3 regions of the Bacillus pacificus genome follow, and region 3 is predicted to be linked to each of the others. Evidence: riboswitches for the same ligand, from Rfam matches in the RefSeq annotation. Region 3 holds a riboswitch; each other region holds the start of a gene.
What was found. Region 3 has a riboswitch for S-adenosylmethionine ahead of LMD38_RS25100 (ABC transporter permease). Riboswitches for the same ligand answer to the same signal wherever they lie in the genome.

Region 1 (8,033 bases), 1.5 Mb from region 3:
TTGTAGAAACGTTGCTTGGACCACGTTCAATTAATCCTTTTACAATACATAAGCGAACAGGATGAGCAAGTACTTTCAATAATTCTGCATTGCTTTCATATAGTTCTATTTCTTTTTGAAAGGTTTCTAACATGTTCTTTTCCACCTCCGTGTGAGCTGTTATACCATATTATACATACCAAAAAATTAAAGAAAAGGAAACAGTTGTTGCAGAAAAACATTCCTAAAGTAAAGAAATTGTAAGAAAAGAGACCCTGATGTAAATAAAGTAGATAATTTAGCACGGTTTTGTAAAATGACATTTTTGGGTGAAAATTTCGATGCGTTTTAAAAATTGAAAGATATAGATATATTTGTAACACAATTTTATCATGATTTTCTTATTCTTTCAAATGAATATACAAAATTTTTAAAATAATATGACAAAGGAATTGTAATGTTATATATAGAATATAAAACAGGTTAAAAGAAAAGAAGCTGAATGTAGTCAGCTTCTTTATGGTGAAAATGAAATGTTTGAATATAGCTGATAAATCTTAGAATTACCAAGACGTTAGTTATGTATTCTAGATTTCATCTTTCATCAATTTTAAAAATCTGTGGTTCCATATATTTTCATAAAAATCAATTGTCTCTTTTGCGGACATAAATGGATTATTTAACGTAGAGGTTGCTTTCTGGAACATGAAGTTTTCGTACCCTAGTCCATGGGCAAATTTAATCGTGGTATCCATACAGTACTCTGTTTGGGCACCACAAAATTCAATACGATGTACAGATAATTGATCTAAAATCTCTTTCAAGTTTGTGTTATAAAAAGAATTGGCATGTGTTTTTCTTACAAAAAAATCTTGTTTTTGAACATCTAAATCTGAATGAATAGCCCAAAGTTCTTTTTCAGGTACTAAATCTTCATCACAATGTTGAACGAAAAGAATTGGTTTATTTGATTTTCTGTATGAAGAAATTCTTTTATTTACTTTTGTAAGTAAATTTTGTAAATTAAATAAATGCTCCCCACTATAACATACTCCATTTTGTAAATCGATAACGATTAAAACATCTGCACATGTATCCATTATTTTTGCCCCTTTTTTACTTCTTAATATATCAATTAATTCATTACTTGGAAACAGATAGTGATCTATCATTTTTTTATGAATTATACGAAGGGTTGAAAAATATACTTATCAGCGTAAAAAAGAAGATATGATAACTTAATTTCATATCTTCTCTGCTCTCTATGCATTTACAGGTTCTTCTACATAAGAAAGGGCATTTTCAAAATCGGATATTAAATCGTCAACATTTTCAAGACCGACGGATAGCCGAAGTAATGAATTTGAAATCCCTCTTTCATCACGAGCTTCTTGCGATAGTGCTGCATGTGACATTTTAGCTGGGTAGGAAAGGATCGATTCGACAGCCCCTAAACTAACCGCAAAGACAGGTAATTTTACTTTTGATAAAAATTGGCGAAGCGCGTCTTCTGATTGTAAAGTGAAAGATAGGACAGCTCCTGCTGATGTAGCTTGAGATTGTTGAATGTTAAATCCAAGATGTGTTTGTAATCCTGGATAATAGACATTTTGAACTTTAGCGTGCTCTTGTAAATAGTGTGCAATTTTATTGGCATTAGCAGCTGAATGCTCAAGACGTACATGCAATGTTTTTAGACCACGAAGTACGAGAGAACAATCTTGCGGGCCTAGAATAGCGCCGAATGAATTTTGTAAAAAGCCAAGTTTTTGAGCGAGATCGGTATCTTTTACAACTGCTAATCCGGCAGTAACATCACTATGACCGGCAATGAATTTTGTGGCACTATGAAGAACGACATCAGCGCCAAGGTCAAGTGGTTTCTGGAATAGTGGTGTCAAAAATGTATTATCAACAAAAGTAAGGGCGCCAATAGATTTTGCAAGTTTAGAAACAGCACGAATATCTGTCACTTTTAAAAGTGGATTGGAAGGTGTTTCTACATAAAAGAGTTTTGTATTTGGCTTAATGTTTTGTTTTATTTCTTCTAAATTGGTCATATCAACAAATGTATGTGAAACACCGTAACGGGAGAGAACTTCAGTTATCATTCGATAAGTCCCTCCGTATACGTCTTCTGAAATGAGTACGTGATCACCTTGTGAAAGGAGGAGGAATGCAGTAGAAATCGCTGCAATTCCTGATGCGAAGGCAAATCCTTTTGTTCCGCCTTCTAATAAAGCAATGATGTCTTCAAGAGCTTCACGAGTTGGATTGCCTGACCTGCTATAGTCATATTTCCCGAACGTATCTACATCAAATTGGTGAAATGTTGATGTGTTATAGATGGGAACGTTAACAGCTCCTGTTTGCGAGTCATGTTTATATTGGTTGTGCAGTAAGAGTGTATCTATAGAATAACTCATATTCTTACACCTTCTTTTACAAGTTTAATGGCTTGCTGTAAATCTTGAATTAAATCGTTACTATTTTCAATACCAACGGAAAATCGAAGAAGACGATTACATACACCGTTTGCTGTTCTAATTTCTTCAGGAATATCAGCGTGTGTTTGCGTTGCTGGATATGTCATTAAACTTTCAACACCACCGAGACTTTCGGCAAATGTAATTAAGGATAAAGATTGTAAGAATGGATTAATCCATGTTTCATCTTTCAGACGAAATGAGATCATGCCGCCTCTTCCAGGATAAAATACATCTGTCACCCCATCCTCATCATTTAAATAAGCAACAACTGCTTTTGCATTTTCTTCATGTTGTCTCATGCGAAGCGCTAACGTTTTCATACCACGAATTAATAGCCATGAGTCAAATGGACTTAAGACTGCACCAGAGGCATTATGATAATGAGCGATTTCCTCACAAAGTTCCTTTCCTTTTGCAACGACAAGTCCGCTTAGTACATCGTTATGACCACCTAAATATTTCGTTGCACTATGAAGTACGATATCGGCACCTTCTGTTAATGGCTGCTGTATATAAGGTGTGTAGAATGTGTTGTCTACAATAAGAAGTAGTCCGTGTCTTTTCGCTACAGTTGCAACAGCGGCAATATCGGTAACTTGCATTAATGGATTAGTTGGAGTTTCTATGAAAATAGCCTTCGTTTTCGTTGTGATGGCTTGCTCAATTTGTTTAATAGATTGTGTATTTACGTATCTACATCGAACGTTCCACTTTTTTTCGTGCTCAGAAAATAATCGATAAGTGCCACCGTATAAATCTTCGGAAACAATAAGTTCGTCTCCAGAGCGGAATAGGGAAAGGACAAGAAGAACGGCTGCCATCCCTGAACTACAGGCATAACCTTGTTCGCCGCATTCTAAGTCTGCGATTGCCTGTTCTAATAGGCCGCGCGTTGGATTTCCAGTTCGTGAATAATCAAATCCAGTAGATTTACCAATTCCTTCGTGACGATAAGCAGTTGAAAAATAAACAGGTGGATTAACAGTTCCTGTTGTAGTTTCACTCCGGTTTCCGATTTGCGCTAATTTTGTTTCGATAGTTGACATGTGAAAATTCCTCCTTTTTAAATTGAACCATTAGTTGAATATAAAATAAAAAAAGCCTTCTAAGAAGAAGGCTTTCGGTTTGAATAGAGTCTTCTTCTCATCTGTCAAATCTTTCACAATTTGCTGGAATTAGCACCTTATTAACAAATGTTAATGGTTGCTGAGGCGTCATAGGGCCAGTCCCTCTACCTCTCTAGATAAGAATGTTCGTATGAAATTTTATTATGGTTTTAACTTTACAACAAAAGATAATTGAATTGCAACTTTATTTTAAATAATTTTTATTTTTCCGCAAGTGTCATTGACTTTTGTATTTGTGCGTGCTAAATTTATAAAAAAATTAACAAACATTGTTAAAAGGGGAACGCATTTCCTTTTAGCTACATAAATAAAATAATAAAGACAAACTCTTATTGAGAGCGGTGGAGGGAAAGGCCCTGTGAAACCCGGCAACCTTCAAACGAAATGTTTGAAACGGTGCTAATACCTGCAAAACGAATGTTTTGCATAATAAGAGGAGGATCGATTATGTCCCCCTCTTCAAAGTGAAGAGGGGGTTTTTATATTGATAGAAATGAGGGAGATTTGTGAAATTACTAGATTTATTATCAAAAGGAATTGTAATAGGTGATGGTGCGGTTGGGACGTTATTACATTCACATGGTTTACAAAGTAGTTTTGAAGAATTGAATATATCTGATCCAGATTTAATTATATCGATTCATAAGCAATATGTAGCGGCTGGGGCAGATGTGATTCAAACAAATACGTACGGAGCAAATGAAGCGAAATTACGTATGTATGGATTAGAAAATCAAGTTACTGAAATTAATAGAGCGGCAGTAAAACTGGCGAAAGCATCTGTTACAGACAGAAATGCAATTTTAGGCACAATTGGTGGTATGAAACATATCGGGGCGGTTACGACAACTGATATGGAGCGAGAATTTATGTTACTGGAACAGGCAAGTTCATTATTAGAAGAACAGGTTGATGGACTGCTATTAGAGACTTTTTATGATGAGTTTGAATTACTTCATGCTGTCCAGGTGTTACGAAAAGAAACAAATATTCCAATTGTAGCGCAATTGGCGTTACATGAGGCGGGTACGACTCAAAATGGAAATGATGTAAATGAAATATTAAAACAGCTTTTAGATTACGGTGCAAATGTTGTTGGATTGAACTGCCAACTAGGGCCACTTCATATGACGGAAGCTTTTAAAATGATATCGATTCCGAAAAATGGTTACTTGTCAGCATATCCAAATGCAGGTCTCCCAAATTATGTGGAGGGACGCTACGTATATGAGGGAAGTCCAGCTTATTTTGAAGCGATGACACCGAAATTTATTGAGCAAGGTATTCGGTTATTGGGCGGTTGTTGTGGCACGACTCCAGAACATATTGAAAGTATGAAACGTGCTACTCTAAATGTTACGCCTGTAATAGAAAAGGATACGGTTCAAAGACCGAAAGTAGTTCATACACATGAGAAACGTTCAAAAGCTCATGTCACTTTAGCAGAGAAAGCAAAAAAACAAACGACAGTAGTAGTGGAATTAGATCCACCAAAAACGTTAGATACGCAGCGGTTTTTTGAAGGCGCAAGAGCATTGAAAAGAGCTGGAGCAGATGCTATTACTCTAGCAGATAATTCGTTAGCATCGCCCCGTATCTCGAATATGGCAATGGGAGCATTATTAACGAAGCATGATATTCCGGTATTGACGCACTTAACATGTAGAGACCATAACGTCATCGGACTACAATCTCATTTACTAGGATTATCAGCGTTAGGGATGGAAGAAGTGTTAGCTTTAACTGGAGATCCAGCACGCGTTGGTGATTTTCCAGGTGCCACTTCTGTATATGATTTGTCCTCTATCGAGCTCATTAAAATGATTAAAGAAATGAACGATGGGCGTTCCGTTTTAGGGAAATCCATTGGACCGGCAACAAGGTTTTCTGTGGGCGGTGCATTTAACCCGCATGTAAGACATTTAAAAGCAGCGGTTAAGCGAATGGAACGGAAAATAGATGCTGGAGCAGAATATTTCTTAACGCAGCCAATCTATGATATCGCGTTAATTGAAGAAGTGTATGAGGCGACAAAGCATTTAGAACAACCTATTTTTATTGGGATTATGCCATTAATAAGTAAACGGAATGCAGATTTTCTTCATTTTGAGGTGCCCGGTATTACTTTACCTGAAGCAGTAAGAGAGAGAATGGATGGACATGAAACGAAAGAGGCAGCAATTGAGGAAGGGATTCGTATTTCTCAAGAATTGATCGATGCTGCGATGAAATACTTTAACGGCATTTATCTTATTACACCATTTCTAAAATATGAAATTACAGAACATCTTGTTAAATATGTGAGAGAAAAGCAAGAAGTGAAAGAAGGTATTAATTGATGAAATGTATAGAAGAAAAATTACAAAATAACATCTTAATATTAGATGGTGCAATGGGAACGATGATCCAGCAAGAGGATTTAACTGCGGAAGATTTCGGAGGAGAGGAGTACGAAGGTTGTAATGAGTATTTAGTAGAAACAAGACCAGATGTTATTTTAAAGATTCATAAAGCTTATATTAAAGCTGGAGCGGATATTATTGAAACAAATACATTTGGGGCAACCAATATTGTACTAAGTGATTATGAGTTATCTCATTTAGACGAGGAGCTAAATGAGAAGGCAGCGCGTTTAGCGAAGCAAGCAGTCGAAGAAAGCGGGAAGGAAGTATATGTTGCGGGAGCAATGGGACCGACGACGAAAGCGATTAGTGTTACTGGTGGTGTAACGTTTGAAGAATTAATTGAAGCCTATACGCGGCAGGCAAGAGGATTGTTGAAAGGAGAAGTGGATGTATTACTCGTTGAGACGAGTCAAGATATGCGTAACGTGAAGGCTGCTTATATTGGAATTCAAGCGGCTTTTGATGAACTAAATACAATTGTACCTATCATGATTTCGGGAACGATTGAACCGATGGGAACGACTCTAGCTGGGCAAACAATTGAGGCTTTTTACTTATCGGTAGAACATATGAAGCCATTATCTGTTGGATTAAACTGTGCGACTGGTCCGGAGTTTATGAGAGACCATATTCGTTCTCTATCTGATTTATCGGAGTGTTACATTTCTTGTTATCCAAATGCAGGTCTTCCTGATGAAGATGGACATTATCATGAATCTCCATCCTCGCTTGCCGAGAAAGTGAAGCGATTTGCAGAAGAAGGATGGGTTAATATCATCGGTGGTTGTTGTGGTACAACACCAGAACATATAAAAGCAATGAAATCTGCATTAACGTCTCTTAAACCTCGTGAACAGCAAGAGAGAGCGGGACATGGGGTTAGTGGATTAGAGGCACTGCAATATGATGACTCTATGAGACCGTTATTTGTTGGTGAAAGAACAAATGTTATTGGATCACGTAAATTTAAACGATTAGTAGCAGAAGGGAAATTTGAAGAGGCTGCTGAAATCGCTAGAGCGCAAGTGAAGAAAAATGCTCATATTATTGATATTTGTATGGCAGACCCGGACCGCGATGAAATAGAAGATATGGAAAACTTCTTGGCAGAAGTTACGAAAGTGTTAAAAGTACCGATTATGATTGACTCAACAGATGAACATGTGATGGAGCGAGCTCTTACTTATATTCAAGGGAAAGCTGTTATTAATTCAATTAATTTAGAAGATGGAGAAGAGCGATTTAAAAAAGTGACACCGCTTCTTCGTAAATATGGTGCTGCAATTGTAGTTGGAACAATCGATGAAGATGGAATGGCAGTAAGTGCGGAAAGAAAACTAGAAATTGCGAAAAGAAGTTATGAGTTATTGACGAAGAAATATGGTATACGCCCATCAGATATTATTTTTGATGCACTTGTATTTCCTGTAGGGACAGGTGATGAAGAGTATATTGGCTCGGCGGCTGCGACGATAGAAGGGATTCGCCTTATTAAAGAAGCATTACCAGAGTGTTTAACGATTTTAGGTGTAAGTAACATATCATTTGGTTTACCACCAGCTGGTCGCGAAGTGTTAAATTCCGTCTTTTTATATCATGCAACGAAAGCAGGGTTAGATTACGCGATTGTAAATACGGAAAAATTAGAGCGCTATGCGTCAATTCCTGATGAAGAAAAACGCCTTGCAGATGCATTGCTTTTTGAAACGACGCAAGAGACGTTAGAAAAATTTACAAACTTCTATCGCGTGGCAAAAAAGAAAGATGTTGTTGTCCAAGAAACATTAACTCTTGATGAAAGGCTCGCAAATTACATTGTAGAAGGTACGAAACAAGGTTTACACGAAGATTTAAGTCTCGCACTTACAGAAGGAAGAAAACCTTTGGATATTATTAATGGCCCACTTATGACAGGAATGGATGAGGTAGGACGATTATTTAATAATAATGAGCTTATCGTTGCTGAAGTATTGCAAAGTGCTGAAAGTATGAAAGCTGCTGTAAGTTATTTAGAGCCACATATGGAATCTAGC
Region 2 (8,033 bases), 2.3 Mb from region 3:
TCCAGAAGTAGCGTTTTCCGTAGTTGTGCCGTGGGTTATGAATGATAAATCTGGTATTAATTCTGATATTGGAAAAGAAGTTTTAGATGCGTATTTTGAATTGAAAAATAAGCGATTGACTGGAGAAACTGTAAAAATAGATAGCTCTAAAGAAGATTAAAACATATGAAATGTTATAAAAATAGAGTTGTCTTATTTAGGAATTAATTCAAAATGGGTGAGAAAGAAGAATAAAATTATTCTATCAATTATTCACATTTTATAAAATAAAACATATATTGATAGCATAGGACAAGCTGAAAAGCTTATTCTAACCTCACAGAACACTCCTTATCACGGTTTGGCATCTACTTATGTAGATGCTTTTTTTAATTAAATAACTGATAATTATTTATCAATCTAAAGTAGCAAGTATATTAGGACTATTAGGGGAAGTTTGACGGTAATAATTACAGTATGCTTAATAAGTGAATTGAAATGTAAGGAGTGAGAAATAAGTGCTAAATATTTTAGTGGTTAATTTTCCAGCAGAGGGACATGTAAATCCTACATTAAGTTTAGTTAAAGCTTATACTGAACGGGGGGATCACGTACATTATATTACGACAGAACAATTTAAAGACAGAATTGAAGATTTGGGAGCTATTGTATATACACATCCAGATTTATTAAAGGAGATTTCTATTGATTCTGAAACTCTAGATGGGCTGAATTCTTTCTTTCGTGTACATGTTCAAACTTCTTTATATATATTAGAAATTGTGAAACAATTATGTGAAAACATACATTTTGATTTCGTAATTTATGATATATTTGGTGCTGGAGAGTTAGTAAAGGAGTATTTACAAATTCCAGGCATAGTTTCTTCTCCTATATTTTTAATTCCTACTGAATTTTTGGAGACTTTACCTTTTCATCCTAATGCAGCAATACCATTCCGACCTGATGAAATTTCTGAACAGTTGTTATATCAAATGGATCGTGAATTTGGAGTAAAGCCTAAAAATAATCTTCAATTTATGCATAATAAGGGAGATGTTACTCTTGTGTACACAAGTCGTTATTTCCAACCTAATAGCGATTCGTTCGGAGAAAATAACATTTTTATTGGACCAAGTATTTCAAAGCGTAAAATAAATGTTGAATTTCCACTTGAATCGCTTAAAGATAAGAAAGTTATTTATATTTCAATGGGAACACTGCTTGAAGGGATCGAACCATTCTTTAATGCATGTATTGATGCTTTCTCAGATTTTAATGGATTAGTTGTAATGGCAATTGGCGATAGAAATGATCGTTCTAAAATTAAGGAAGCGCCAAACAATTTTGTAATTGCTCCATACGTACCTCAATCAGAAGTATTAAGTGAAGCAGATGTTTTTATTACACATGGCGGTATGAACAGTGTACACGATGCTATTCATTTTAATGTCCCATTTGTCATCATTCCACATGATAAAGACCAGCCAATGATAGCACAAAGATTAACTGAGCTTGAAGCAGCGCATCGGTTATTGAAAGAGAATGTTAATGTGCAAACGTTAAAAGAAGCGGTAACCGATGTTCTTTCAAATGAAAAGTATAAGCATGGAATACGAAAACTGAAAGATAGTTTTTTAGATTGTGGTGGTTCAAATGAAGCAATCACAGTGATTACATCTCTTTTAAATAAATAGTGTGGGTAATATAAAAGCATAGAGGCGCACCTTTATGCTTTTATATGATTATCCCGCAAACTGCACAGCAGTATTTGCATGTAAAAAAGCAGTATCAAAAACAGGAACAGTAAGGTCGTTTTGGGAAATGAGCAACGGTATTTCGGTGCAACCTAGTAGTATACCTTCTGCGCCATTTTGAATTAATGACTTTGTAATTTGTAATAGCTTTTCTTTTGATGTTTCTGAAATAATTCCTTTACTTAATTCATTTAAAATAACATGATGAATAAAATTTCTTTCCTCTTTATTGGGGATGATTGTCTCAATGCTATAATTCGCTAATCGTGATTTATAGAAGTCTTGTTCCATCGTTTGTTTCGTACCCAATAATCCGATACGCTTTATATTCTGTTCTACCATTTCTTTAGCACTTACATCACCTATGTGAAGAAGTGGAATGGATATTGCACTTTCCACTTCTTCAGCAAATAGATGGACCGTATTGGAACACATTAATAAACATTCAGCTCCGGATTTTTCAACCTTCTTTGCAACGGTGACTAATTCGTTTTTCACTTCTTCATATTGGTGATTTTGTAATAAAGTAGTTACTTCACCAAAGTCCATGCTATATAAAACAAGCTTTGCATTTTGATCGTATTGAGAGAGTGTAAGTGTATTAATATGTTTATAGTATAATGATGTAGATTCCCAACTTAGTCCACCAATTAAACCGATTACTTTCATCGTACATTCCTCCCGTAACTATTTTGAATTTATTATTTCACAATTCCGATAAGAATACAATGATTTAAATGTACTATTAAACAAAAAATAAAAATAATTAGAAAAGTATTGAAATTTATATTTTTTAATGCCATAATACGAATTACAAATTAATACTTATCCAGAGAGGTGGAGGGAACGGCCCTATGAAACCTCAGCAACCCCTATATATATTTATAGGAAGGTGCTAATTCCGCAGAGAACACGATGTGTTTTTTGGAAGATAAGAGGATTCTTGAACGTGAAAGAAAATGACCTCTTATGTAAGAGGTCATTTTTTGTTGTATAGAAAGGGAGTGTCGATGCATAATTCATTTTCAAAATAAATATAGAGTAATAAAAGTTGACTATTAAGAGAGGAGAATTGTAATGAACAAATTATCAACAAAATTAGTAGTGGCAATCGGAATTGGAGCAGCATTATACGGGATATTAGGACTTTGGGGATTTTCTATTGCACCCAATACATTTATTAAACCTGCGTTAGCTATTTTAACCATTTTTGGTGCGTTATTTGGCCCAGTGGCAGGACTGTTAATAGGACTTATCGGTCATACCGTAACAGATACAATTGCTGGCTGGGGTATTTGGTGGGGCTGGGTTTTTAGTTCCGGCATTATCGGCTTTGCAATGGGGCTCATTCAAAAAAGAGTTGGCTTTAGTGTGAAAAACGGGACATATAATAAAGGAGATATTTCCTATTTAGCTATTACTGGGTTAATTGGTATTGTCATTGCTATTATATTTGCTGGGGCATTCGATATTATCGTGATGGGAGAACCGTTTGATAAAATTGTTATACAAGTATTAGGTGCAACAATTGCTGATGTTATTGTATTTTTAGTTCTTGGATTGCCAATTACAATAGGGTTAGCTAAATCTAATAAAAAACATACACATTTAAAAATTGAAAAGTAGGGATGTTAACATGCAACCAATTATTTCTTTTGAACAATTCAACTTTCAATATAAGCATGCAGCGCAGCCTACTGTTAAAGACGTTACATTTCATATATATCCTGGGGAAAAAGTGCTGATTGCTGGGCGAAGTGGTTCAGGGAAATCGACATTAGCTCATTGTATGAATGGGCTAATCCCATTTTCTTATGAAGGGACTAGTACTGGTACTATTTTAATTGACGGAAAAGACCCGAGGAAAGGAAGTATTTTTGAACAGAGTAAACAGGTTGGAACAATTTTGCAAGATCAAGATGCACAATTTATTGGTCTTACAGTAGAGGAAGATGTAGCTTTTTATTTAGAAAATGAATGCGTAAATGAAGATGATATGAAAAAGATTGTTTCGGAATCATTAAAAAAGGTAAAGATGCATAATTTTCATAAACAAAGTCCACATGAATTATCAGGAGGACAAAAACAAACTGTTTCTTTAGCAGGTCTGTTAACAACAAATGCTCATATATTATTGTTCGATGAACCGTTAGCAAATTTAGATCCAGTTAGTAGCTTACATACAGTAGAACTTATTAAAGATATACATAAACAATATAATAAAACAATTGTAATAATTGAACATCGAATAGAAGAAATGTTAAACCTAGATTTAGATAAAATCATTTTAATTGATGAAGGAGAAATTGTTGCGATAGGCACACCAGAAAAGATTTTAGCATCAAATATATTACCATCTATCGGATTAAGAGAACCTATGTACATAGAAGGCTTAAAGAGATTGCATTTTGATAGTAATAATGACGTAATATACCCACTTGAAAATCTTCAAAGGGAAAGTGTTAGTGGAGTAATAAATGAGTGGATGGAGAAGCAAACTTTTTGTAAAGATACTCCTACAAAAAAAGAATTATTGAAAGTAGAGAATTTGTCATTCTCATATCCTAATAAACAAAAAGTATTAGACAATGTAAATTTCTCTCTATTTAAAGGGGAAATAGTAGCACTCCTAGGACATAATGGAGCTGGAAAATCAACACTAGCTCATAGTCTTATAGGGATAAACAAAACAAAAAATGATAGGATTTTAATTGATGGAGTAAATATCAATTCTTGGTCTATTCGTAAACGCGGTGAGGTTATATCTTATGTGATGCAAAATCCAAATCATATGATTACACAAGCTACTGTAATGGAAGAAATTTCATTTTCATTAAAATTAAAAAAATTTTCGAAGGAAGAAATTAAGCTTAGAGCAGAGGAAACATTAAAAATTTGTGGCTTGTATCCATTTCGAAATTGGCCAATTCAGGCATTAAGTTATGGGCAAAAAAAGAGATTAACGATTGCATCTGTACTAACAACAAATCCAAAACTTATCATATTAGATGAACCGACAGCGGGACAAGATTATTATCATTATAAACAATTTATGACGTTTATTAGAAAACTAGCTGCAAAGGGAATATCCTTTATTTTTATCACACACGATATGAATCTCGCATTAGAATATGCAGACAGAGCAATAGTTCTAAAGGAAGGAGAAGTTATTGCGAATAATACTGCATCTATTGTATTAGGTCATCCAGAAACGTTAAAAAGAGCGAACTTAAAGGAGAGTTCTTTATTTAAACTCGTTAAATTTAGTGGTATTGCAAATCCTGAAAGGTTTATGGAACTTTATTTTGATGATATTAGGAGGGAGGAAGGTGTATAATACATATTTTCATCGCATGGACGGATCAGTGAAATTGTTATTATTTATTTTTTGTATGACACTTACTTTTTTATTTTTTGATTTTCGCATATTGCTATTCGTATTTATAATTGGATGTATCGGACTTCTAGTTGCTAAAATTCCATTTCGTAAAATTTTTATTGTTTTTACTGTTATATTTACATTTAGTTTATTAAATTCTGTCATGATCTTATTTATTACACCAACCCATGGATCGGAATTAACTGGATCGTATACTTCATTTGTGTATATTGGATATGCAACAATTACATACGAAACATTATTTTATGCAGCTACACTTTCGTTAAAGTATTTTACGTTATTACCATTTACAATTATTTTTATTTATACGACTGATCCAAGCAAATTTGTGAGTAGCTTAAGTAAATTTCGAATTCATTATAAAATTACTTATGCGATAAATATTGCATTACGTTATATACCTGATATTCAGTCCGAATATAAAGTTATTAAACATGCCCAAGAGGCGAGAGGAGTAGCTTTTGAAAAAGGAGAAGCAAGTTTATGGATCCGCATGCAAAACCGTGTCTTAATTTTCTGGCCTTTAATTATTCATTCTTTAGAGAGAATCGATACAGTTTCAAACGCAATGGATTTAAGAGGATTTGGAAAGAAGGATACACGTACGTGGTTCTATACAAATAAAGCGAAAAGCCGGGATTTCATTGCTTTATTTGTAGGTATTTTCATTTTAATTGCTGCAGTATATTTAAAGTTACATGTATTTCAAAATTTTTGGTATCCATTTTAAAGCACTCTCAAATGAGTGCTTTTACTTATTTTTATATAGACATGCTCAAAAAAGGGATATTTACATAATGTATAATACGAACCAGTTAAAATGATCAACTACCTATTAGTTTTCAAACCAAAAGGAGGAGAAAATATGAGTTACGGTGGTTCTTGTGGTTTTGGTGGAGGTTTCGCTTTATTAGTTGTATTATTTATTTTGTTAATTATCGTTGGATGCAGCTGTTGGGGCGGAGGGTACTAATTTTTAATTAGTCTCCACAAATGTAAAACTAAAAAACATAGAAGATACTTATGTATCGAAACAAATAAAAAAGGAGCATAAATGCTCCTTTTTTATTTATTGTTAGATGCGTTTGTATTACATTTCGGAAATGTAATTGTCAAAGTAGTACCTTTATTCATAACGCTTCGGATTTTCAAATTACCTTGCATCGTTTCAATGATCTTAACAGCAACCATTGTACCTAAACCTGTACCTTTCGTTTTTGTACTAAAATACGGTTCGCCAAAGCGATTTATTTGCTCTTGTGACATACCAATTCCGCTATCTTCAATTCGTATGATAACTTTATTATTACTAATAGAAGAGGCGATATTTAAAGTGCCACCATTAGGCATTGCTTCAATACCATTTTTTATTAAGTTTAAAAAGCATTGCTGAAAGTGCTGTTTATTACCAACTATTGTTGCATTGGAGAAATCTTTCGTAATATGTACCGTATTCATATTACATAAGGGCACTATCATATTAATAACTCTATTTAACTCTTGTTCGACTGAAATATGATCTAATTTTTCTGGAGCAGGTTTGGCAAATGTTAAATAGTCATCAATAATTTCTTGAGCACGATTTAATTCTTCAAGTATATGGTCAATATATTTGTCTCTCGATTCGGGAGTTAGATTGGATGTTTTCAAAAGTTGTGTAAATCCTTTTACGACAGTTAAAGGGTTTCTTACTTCATGTGATATGCTAGCAGCGAGTTGGCTAACAATCTCCATTTTCTCCACTTTAATTAATTTTGATCGCATACATACTGCATCTTTTATAACTTCATTTATATAAACAATAAATAGCATTAGAGTAGTCGGTAATATTATGAAGTAAATAATATACAAATTATTTACTTCAAAATTTGATAAAGTTAACACAATCACAGTTGTAAATATTGCTAGGAAAAAGGTTAAAAACATGGAAAAAGCTACTTTTATTTTTCTATTATATGTATTAAATTTTGCGGATGCGAATGCTGTAATGATAAACATTATTCCGTAAACAATGACAGTTAGCATATTAAATCCATAAAATAAAAATCTTGTAATTAATAAAATTGTAAACAATATGATACCGACAGGGAATCCACCATAGAGTGTACCAATTATGACTGGGATTTGTCTTAAATCATGAATACAACTCTCATCCATATAGATAGGGTATCTCATACATAGAATAAGTGGGATACTCGAACAAAGAGTAATAAGTAGTATTTTATATTTCTTTAAATAGCGCCCGCTATCGTATATAAAATAAAAAATAAATATACTAATTAGAATGTAAAGAAGATTATTTAATACGTTTTGATTAATATAAACAAAGTTCATAATATATTTGCCTCGTTATTTTGAATTTCCATTTCATATATATTATACATGATTATAGTAGAAACTTTTTGCTTTTAATAATATAAGTTTATATTTTTTCAGTATTAGCCATGTTTAGCCACTCTTCATAAAATGTTTCAACCGATACATATCGTTCCATTCGGTTTTCATTTACAGCACGATACGCTATTTCATATAAATCCCTACTTGCTTCCCATTTTGTAAAGGAGCGATCTTTTCCACCACCTAAAATTGCGAAAGCCATTGCACCCATATTAAATACATTTGTTCTCGCATCAATCATAGCGTTTAGCTCGAATTCTTCAGGAGACATAAAACGTGAGGAACCCCATAATCTTCCCATTTTATTTACGTATGGTTTTTTAGAATATAAATCAATATCACAAATTTTCGTTTCATTTGTATTAAAATTATACATAATACTACCATCATAAAAATCTATTGCTACATAGTTTTTCTTTTCGACATATGTATGGAAAGAAAAAATGGAATTTAAGGATTGAACTCGTTTTCTAACAGGTAAATGCTTAAATTTATAAAAT
Region 3 (8,033 bases):
CGACTTCAAATGGAAAAGAGGCGCAAAAAGAAGGCACTGTACAACGTGTATATAAAGAAAAATCAGGTGAAAATACAATCGTGTACGTACTGTTAGAGAATGAACAAAAAGTATTTATGATACCTGTGAAGAAATTCCCATATGCTATGTTTACAGAGGTGGGAGATCCAATTCAAATCACATATTTAGATACAGGAGAGGCGATGTCTTCCGTATCTAAATTTACAAATAGTAATTTGAACAAGTAAAGCGATAGAAATTCTATCGCTTTTTTTTACAAAATTAAACAGGAAAATGCGCTATACTTGACGTATGTTTATGTTGTAACTATAATTGTTACGATTTAGTATGTATAGGAAAGGGTGAATGAAAAAAGTGAATGAAGTTAATCAGGAAATATATAAGCCTGTAAAGATGAACAGGTTATGGATGATTCTTGTATTAGGAACACTTACGGCGATTGGGCCATTATCTATTGATATGTATTTGCCTTCGTTACCGAAATTAACGGATGACTTGCAAACAGGTGCATCCCTAGCCCAGCTTACATTAACAGCTTGTTTGCTTGGGCTTTCAGTAGGACAATTATTTGTTGGCTCAATTAGTGATATTTACGGAAGACGCAAACCTCTTATTATTGCTCTCATTATTTATGTTGCTTCTTCTTTACTTTGTGCTGTTGCGCCATCTATTTGGACGTTAGTGTTATTACGCTTCCTACAAGGAGCTTCGGGATCAGCCGGGATTGTTATATCACGTGCAATGGTACGTGACATGTATTCAGGTTCTGAAATGACGAAGTTCTTCTCACTACTTATGTTAGTAAACGGAGCAGCGCCTATTTTGGCACCGATTATTGGGGGACAATTATTACAATTTACAACGTGGCGCGGTGTTTTCATCGTTCTTGGAGCAATAAGTGTATTCATGTTAATATCAGCTACTTTCGTATTGCGTGAAACATTACCTCCTGAAGAAAGAGAAACAGGTGGTTTGTCAGGGACGTTAGCGACGTACGGAAAACTATTAAAGGATCGTTTGTTTATGGGATATGCATTGTCACAAGGATTAGTAACAGCGGCAATGTTTGCATACATTTCGGGCTCACCATTTGTGTTGCAGAACATATACGGAGCATCACCACAGCAATTTAGTTTATTCTTTGCAATCAATGGTATTGGTATTATTATTGCTAGTCAGGTAACAGGTCGTTTAGCGGGGAAAGTGAATGAGAAGACATTATTTGTCTCTGGTATCATTATTGCAGCTGTTGGTGGTTTATCTTTACTACTGACAATCTTACTAGGAATAGGGTTAATTGGCGTTTTATGCTCGTTATTTCTTGTCGTATCAAGTGTTGGGGTTGTCTCAACAACTGGGTTCTCGTTAGCGATGAGAAATCAGAAGCAAGCTGCAGGAACAGCATCAGCTTTATTAGGCTTATTACAGTTCATTTCAGGAGCACTTGTTGCACCGTTAGTAGGTATTGGGGGAAGTAACACCGCATTACCGATGGGTGTTGTAATAGCTCTTTGTGAAGTTGGTGCTGTGTTATGTTATTTGTTTATGGCCAGAAGAAGTGAGAAGCAGTTTGAACTGCAACAAAGACAAAATTTAGAGGCTTAACAAAAAAGAACTGATTCAAAGGTAATATTTGAATCAGTTCTTTTTTTCATTTCTTTGAAATACCTCATATAGTTTTGTAAGGTGATGTAGTAAAGCAGTGCAAAAGTTATTTGTATAAAGTGACGATACTGTGACAAACATGTTGGTATATATGTTACGATGTCGTCTTAAGTGTAAAAAGTAGGATGTTCTCGGTATAATAACAAGTGGAGATAAAAGAAACTATAATGAGTAATAGCTGTAGATAAAAGGAGAAGAAGAGATGAAGAAGGTTTTGGGTATTGCTGTAATGGGAAGTATGCTCCTTCTAGCAGGGTGTAATGGAAATAAAGATACGAAAGAACCGAAAGAAAAGGTAGAACAATCTACTGAGCAAACAGAAGAGATGAAAGAATACCGTGCAGTACATGAAAAATATGATTTGAAAATGAATAAAGAGATTAATAAAGCACTACAGTTATTTGAAGTAGCAAAAGAAAAGGGCGGTAAGGAAATAACGACTGCTACATATAAAGAAGATGTGCAAAAGGTAACAACGAGCATGTTAGAAGATATTGATCATATACGAAAAGAAATTCGTGTTCCGAAGTCGAAAGAGCAAGAACATGAGGTATATGTCGGTTTCTTGAATGAATCGGAACAAGCAATGAAAAAATTACAGAAGTTAGCTAAAGAAGAAGATTCATCGTTGATTCGTGATATAGAAATTAATTTTGCAACAGCATCGACATACTATAAACGTTTTCAAGCAGAAACGAAAAAATAACCTTGCCTATGCAAGGTTATTTTTTCTTCTTGCCATCTCCATCTTCATCCTCGGATACTAATATCTTCTGTTCTTCGTGAAATTCGGAAATAGTTTGCCCGGTAATATTATCGAAAGGGGTATAAAAAGAAGTGATACTTTTCTTTTTGATGAAGAGTTTGTAGAAGCCGATGATGACAAGTATAACGATTGTTAAGGGTAATCCTATAGTAGCTAGAAGTAAGGGGTCCATCTTATAACTCCTTTCATATCTTTTTTTATTATAAGCGAAATACGATATAGATAAATAAAAGTATTAAAAACTGATTTTTCTAAATATATCCAATTTGATTGACTTTTCATTTTTTCAGAATTATAATTCGAAATATACAATTTGAACCAAATAATAATATAGCAATTTACTTATCCAGAGAGGTAGAGGGACTGGCCCTATGACACCTCAGCAGCGGGTTCTGTAATAGGAACACCGTGCTAATTCCAGCAAGCAAGTCTTGAAAGATAAGTGATGGGCCTTTGTTTATTAAGCCTTGATCTTATTTTTTAAGATCAAGGCTTTTTGTATTCTAAAAAGAGAAAAGGGAGTAATGGAAAAAGTACGTTCATAAAACTAAGTAAATATATGTGTTTAGGGGGTTATTAGAGTGTATGTAATTAAAAAATTATCAGTTATGGTGTTCACGCTATGGGTTATTACGACGGTGACATTTCTAATTATGCATATTATTCCGGGGGATCCATTTTCATCAGATGCAAAAATCTTTCCTGAAGAAGTGATCCAAAACATGAGAGCGAAGTATCACCTTGATGAACCGTTATGGAATCAATATGTTGCTTATTTAGACGGCGTAGTTCATTTTGATTTTGGTGAATCTGTTCAATCAACCGGGCAAGGTGTATCAGAAATTATAACAACTGGTTTTGGTCCATCAGCAATTATTGGTTTACAAGCACTTATTATTTCATTGCTAGTCGGAATTGCTGCAGGTACATTTGCTGCTCTCTATCATGGGAAGGTAATTGATTACGGTGTAAGTTTACTTGCCATCCTCGGTATTTCTATTCCGAGTTTTATTTTAGCACCACTATTTATACAAGTATTCGCTATTCAATTCGAGCTCTTACCAGTAGCCTCTTGGGGTACATTTGAACATACGGTATTGCCATCCTTTGCATTAGCGTTAGGACCAATCGCAGTGATTACAAGATTTGTTCGCTCTAATATGATCGAAGTACTGCAGAGTGATTATATTAAGTTAGCGAGAGCGAAAGGTATACCGATTAAGAAGATTATTATAAGACATGCTCTTCGAAATGCAATTGTTCCGGTACTTACATTTGTTGGACCATTAATGGCGGGACTTTTAACAGGTACTTTCGTTATTGAAAAGATTTTTTCAATTCCTGGTCTCGGAAAATATTTTGTAGATAGTATTTTTAATCGAGATTATCCAGTGATTATGGGAACAACCATTTTTTATAGTGCACTTTTAATTGTATGTATTTTTATTACAGATATTATTCATCGTATTGTTGATCCACGTATTCGTTCTATTACGTAAGGAGGAGATGTTTAGATGGGGGCTTATGAAATTAATGACCAGTTATTAACAAATGAAGAGAAAACAGAATTAACAATAAATAAAGATCAGCAAAAGATTAGCCGAAAGAAAGAAGTGTTTCGTAAGTTTGTATCGAATCCAATCGCAGTTTTAGGATCAGTGACGTTATTACTCATTATTGTTTTCTCACTTGTTGGTGAAAGTTTAACGCCATTTACTGCGAGTGAACAAGTAAAAGAGGCAACAAACTTACCACCTAGTAGTGAGCATTGGTTCGGAACAGATGATTTGGGAAGAGATATATGGGCACGTACTTGGGCTGGCGGGAAAATTTCATTAACAGTTGGATTAGTGGCAGCTGCTCTTGATATAGGACTTGGTGTGCTAATCGGAGGATTTAGTGGATATGTGAGAGGGCGCAATCGCCTTGGGACATTAATTGATGAGTGGATTATACGAGGAATCGAAGTGTTATACGGTATCCCATATTTATTAATTGTTATTTTACTATTAATTGTTATGAAACCAGGTCTTTTTACCATTATCATCGCCCTTGCATTAACAGGATGGATTGGTATGGCACGTCTCGTTAGGGCGCAAGTTTTATCTTTAAAACAAAGAGAGTTTGTTATTGCAGCGGAGCGATTAGGTACATCACATATGAAAATTATATATGGGCATTTAATTCCGAACTTAACAGGCATTATTATCGTAAATTTATCATTTACAATTCCAGCAGCTATTTTCTCAGAATCATTTTTAAGCTTTATCGGACTAGGAGTGCAATCACCGGCAGCAAGCTGGGGGACGATGACGAATGATGCACTTGGGACATTACTAAGCGGGGAATGGTGGCAGCTATTCTTCCCAGCAATCATGATTGCCCTCATTATGTTCGCATTTAATGCGATTGGTGATGGTTTACAAGATGCAATTGATCCAAAAATCGTAAAACAGAATCGAAAGGAGAAAAAACATGGGACAGCTCTTATCTTTAGAAAACGTAACGTTAGCCGTTGAAAAAGAGAATAGTAAACAAGCAATTGTGAAGCATGTTTCCTTTTCTATTAGCGAAGGTGAAATAGTTGCGCTTGTAGGAGAAAGTGGCTCAGGGAAAAGTGTTACAGCACAATCTATTATCGGCTTAAATCAAGAATCAATTCATATTGATGATGGAAATATATCTTTTGAATCAGAGGAATTAACGAATCTACAAGAATCAGAATGGAATCAAATTCGTGGGAAAGATATTGCTTTTATCTTTCAAGATCCACTTTCATCTTTAAATCCGACGATGAAGGTGGGAAGGCAAATTACAGAGGTGATTTTGCAACACGAAAAGAAATCGAAAAAAGAAGCAAAAGAAATTGCGATTAACTTATTAAATGATTTAGGGATACATGAAGCAGAGAAACGCTTTGAACAGTACCCACATCAATTAAGCGGAGGCATGAGGCAACGTATTTGTTTAGCAATCGCATTTGCTTGCCACCCAAAACTCGTTATTGCGGATGAACCTACGACAGCATTAGATGTAACAATTCAAAAGCAAATTATGGAGTTATTAAAGGAAAGAAAGGAAAAGCAAAATACGAGTATTTTACTAATTACGCACGATTTAGCACTTGTACGTGAAGTAGCGGATCGAGTAGTTGTGATGTATGGGGGACGTGTTGTTGAAAAAGGAACGATAGAGGAAGTGATAGGTTCCCCTAAACATCCATACACAAAAAGCTTATTACAAGCAATTCCCAATATGGACGATTCCGAAAAAGTATTACGTGCAATAGAAGGAACGACACCTTCCATTGAGACGTTAAATAGCTTTGGTTGTCCTTTTGTAAATCGTTGTCCAGTAGCGATAAAAGAATGTATTCATCGTTTCCCAGAGAGAACAACATATTCCAAGGAGCATAGTTCACATTGCTGGCAACATGTTCTGGAGCATAATAAGGCGAAATCAAAAGAGAAGGTGAATGCCTCATGACGACAGATTTAATTACTGTAAAGCAAGTAACGAAAACATATGGAAGTAAAAATAAAGAAATCGCAGCGTTAAAAGATATATCACTTTCTATCCCGAAAGGAACAACGCTTGGCATTATTGGCGAAAGTGGTTCAGGAAAAACAACACTTGGAAAGCTCATAGCTGGGATTGAGAGCCCAACGTCTGGTGAAATTGATTATAACGGTCAAGTCGTTCACAAACTGAAGGCAGCTCATAAACGTGATTTCTTACAGAAAGTACAGTTTATTTTTCAAGATTCCACAGCAGCATTAAATCCGCGCTGGAAAGTACGCGATAGCGTAACGGAAGGCTATATTTCATTTGGTTTAGGTGATAAAGGATTGAAAGATAAAGTGGCAGGTGATGCGCTAGAGCGTGTTGGGTTAGATAGACGATATATTGATCGCTATCCGCATGAATTTAGCGGAGGACAACGCCAACGTATCGCTATTGCAAGAGCGTTATTGTGTGAGCCAGAAGTATTGATTCTTGATGAACCAATTTCAGCATTAGATGTTTCATTGCAAATTCAAATTGTACATTTACTGCAAAAGATTCAAAAAGAACAAGGCTATACATATTTATTTATCGCGCACGATTTACCGATGGTTCACTATTTATGTGAAAAAGTGGCTGTCCTATATAAAGGAGAACTTGTTGAATTTGGAAATACGGATGAAGTATTCCGTAATCCACAACATTCTTATACAAAAACATTATTAGCATCAACACCAAAAATTTCAGGTTAAAGGAGAATGTAGGATGAAGAAGTTTTTACTGTTTGTCATTATGACTGTTTTAGCAATTACTTCTGTCGCTTGCGGTAAGAAAGAGACGCAAAAGGCGAGTGCTGGTAAGGGGGAAGGAGATCGATTAGTAACGAATATTGGTAGCGATCCATATACACTTGATTCCGCTATTGCGACAGATAGTACTTCAGGTTATGTAATTGGACATTTATTCTCAAGCTTATATACGCAAGATAGTGATGGGAAATATCAAAATGAATTAGCAGAGAAAGAAGAAGTAAATGCTGATGGAACTGAGTATACAATTCATTTAAAGAAAGATATTAAATGGTCAGATGGTTCTCCTATTACAGCAAATGATTTTGAATTTGCATGGAAGCGATTATTAAATCCGAAAACGGGTTCTATGAATGCAACAGAAATGTATTTTATTAAAGGGGCAGAAGCATACAATACTGGAAAAGGTGAAGAAGGACAAGTTGGCATTCAAGTCATTGATCCTCAAACATTAAAGGTAACACTTGAGCACCCAGTGTCTTCTATTAAACAAAAATTGGCAAGCTCATTATTCATTCCATTATCTAAAAAATCAATTGATGATAATAATAAATTAAAAACAGATCCAAAAGAGTTAATTACGAACGGACCATTCACATTAAAAGAATGGAAGCACAATCAGGCTATTACAGTACAAAAAAATAAAGAATACTATGATAAAAAGGTAGCATTAAAAGAAATTGAGTTTCGTATTATTCCAGATTCTAAAACAGCGTACCAATTATACAAATCAAAAGAATTAGATTTACTAAGTGGTTTACCACAAGAGATGATTGAGAAAGAAAAAGGAAATAAAGAATACAAGCGTGTTGCAGGATTTTCATCTTATATTTATTCGTTTAATGTAGAAAAAGAGCCGTTCACAAATGCGAAAGTACGTAAAGCATTCTCATTAGCAGTTGATCGTAAGTTTATTGTTGAAAAACTGTATAAAAACAATGCACAAGAAGCAAATGCATTCGTTCCAGAAGGAGCAAAAACACAAAGTGGGCGTGATTTCCGTAAAGAAAAAGGTGGTTACGTTAAATTTGATCCAGCAGAAGCGAAAAAATTATTAGAAGAAGGCATGAAAGAACAAGGCTGGTCTACATTACCTGAAGTAACATTAAAATTTACTACAGATACACAACATAAAAAAGTAGCAGAAGCAATGCAAGAAATGTTTAAGAAAAATCTTGGCGTAGATATTAAATTAGAAAATAAAGAGTGGAAGAGTTACATCGACACATATAAGCAAAGTGATTTCCAATTAGCTTATATGGGATGGG

Region 1: linked by a shared signal. The riboswitch ahead of LMD38_RS05705 (bifunctional homocysteine S-methyltransferase/methylenetetrahydrofolate reductase) and the one ahead of LMD38_RS25100 (ABC transporter permease) in region 3 are both predicted to bind S-adenosylmethionine.
Region 2: linked by a shared signal. The riboswitch ahead of LMD38_RS13770 (ECF-type riboflavin transporter substrate-binding protein) and the one ahead of LMD38_RS25100 (ABC transporter permease) in region 3 are both predicted to bind S-adenosylmethionine.

What each region holds. Positions count from the first base shown of each region.
Region 1 covers NZ_CP086328.1:1,092,649-1,100,681, forward strand. The annotation lists gene LMD38_RS05685 (ArsR/SmtB family transcription factor) at 1-133, opposite strand, end outside; gene LMD38_RS05690 (cysteine hydrolase family protein) at 567-1,079, opposite strand; gene metC (cystathionine beta-lyase) at 1,242-2,405, opposite strand; gene metI (cystathionine gamma-synthase/O-acetylhomoserine thiolyase) at 2,402-3,514, opposite strand; SAM riboswitch class I at 3,609-3,718, opposite strand; SAM riboswitch class I at 3,922-4,031, shown strand; gene LMD38_RS05705 (bifunctional homocysteine S-methyltransferase/methylenetetrahydrofolate reductase) at 4,102-5,934, shown strand; gene metH (methionine synthase) at 5,934-8,033, shown strand, end outside.
Region 2 covers NZ_CP086328.1:2,611,060-2,619,092, reverse strand. The annotation lists gene LMD38_RS13785 (peptidoglycan D,D-transpeptidase FtsI family protein) at 1-160, shown strand, start outside; gene LMD38_RS13780 (macrolide family glycosyltransferase) at 498-1,676, shown strand; gene LMD38_RS13775 (aspartate/glutamate racemase family protein) at 1,725-2,405, opposite strand; SAM riboswitch class I at 2,559-2,674, shown strand; gene LMD38_RS13770 (ECF-type riboflavin transporter substrate-binding protein) at 2,814-3,362, shown strand; gene LMD38_RS13765 (ABC transporter ATP-binding protein) at 3,373-5,073, shown strand; gene LMD38_RS13760 (energy-coupling factor transporter transmembrane component T family protein) at 5,066-5,866, shown strand; gene LMD38_RS13755 (YjcZ family sporulation protein) at 6,002-6,109, shown strand; gene LMD38_RS13750 (LytS/YhcK type 5TM receptor domain-containing protein) at 6,202-7,470, opposite strand; gene LMD38_RS13745 (protein kinase family protein) at 7,559-8,033, opposite strand, start outside.
Region 3 covers NZ_CP086328.1:4,878,680-4,886,712, reverse strand. The annotation lists gene LMD38_RS25120 (DUF3981 domain-containing protein) at 1-248, shown strand, start outside; gene LMD38_RS25115 (multidrug effflux MFS transporter) at 367-1,626, shown strand; gene LMD38_RS25110 (hypothetical protein) at 1,889-2,392, shown strand; gene LMD38_RS25105 (DUF3951 domain-containing protein) at 2,409-2,624, opposite strand; SAM riboswitch class I at 2,792-2,897, shown strand; gene LMD38_RS25100 (ABC transporter permease) at 3,034-3,951, shown strand; gene LMD38_RS25095 (ABC transporter permease) at 3,967-4,971, shown strand; gene LMD38_RS25090 (ABC transporter ATP-binding protein) at 4,928-5,938, shown strand; gene LMD38_RS25085 (ABC transporter ATP-binding protein) at 5,935-6,708, shown strand; gene LMD38_RS25080 (peptide ABC transporter substrate-binding protein) at 6,722-8,033, shown strand, end outside.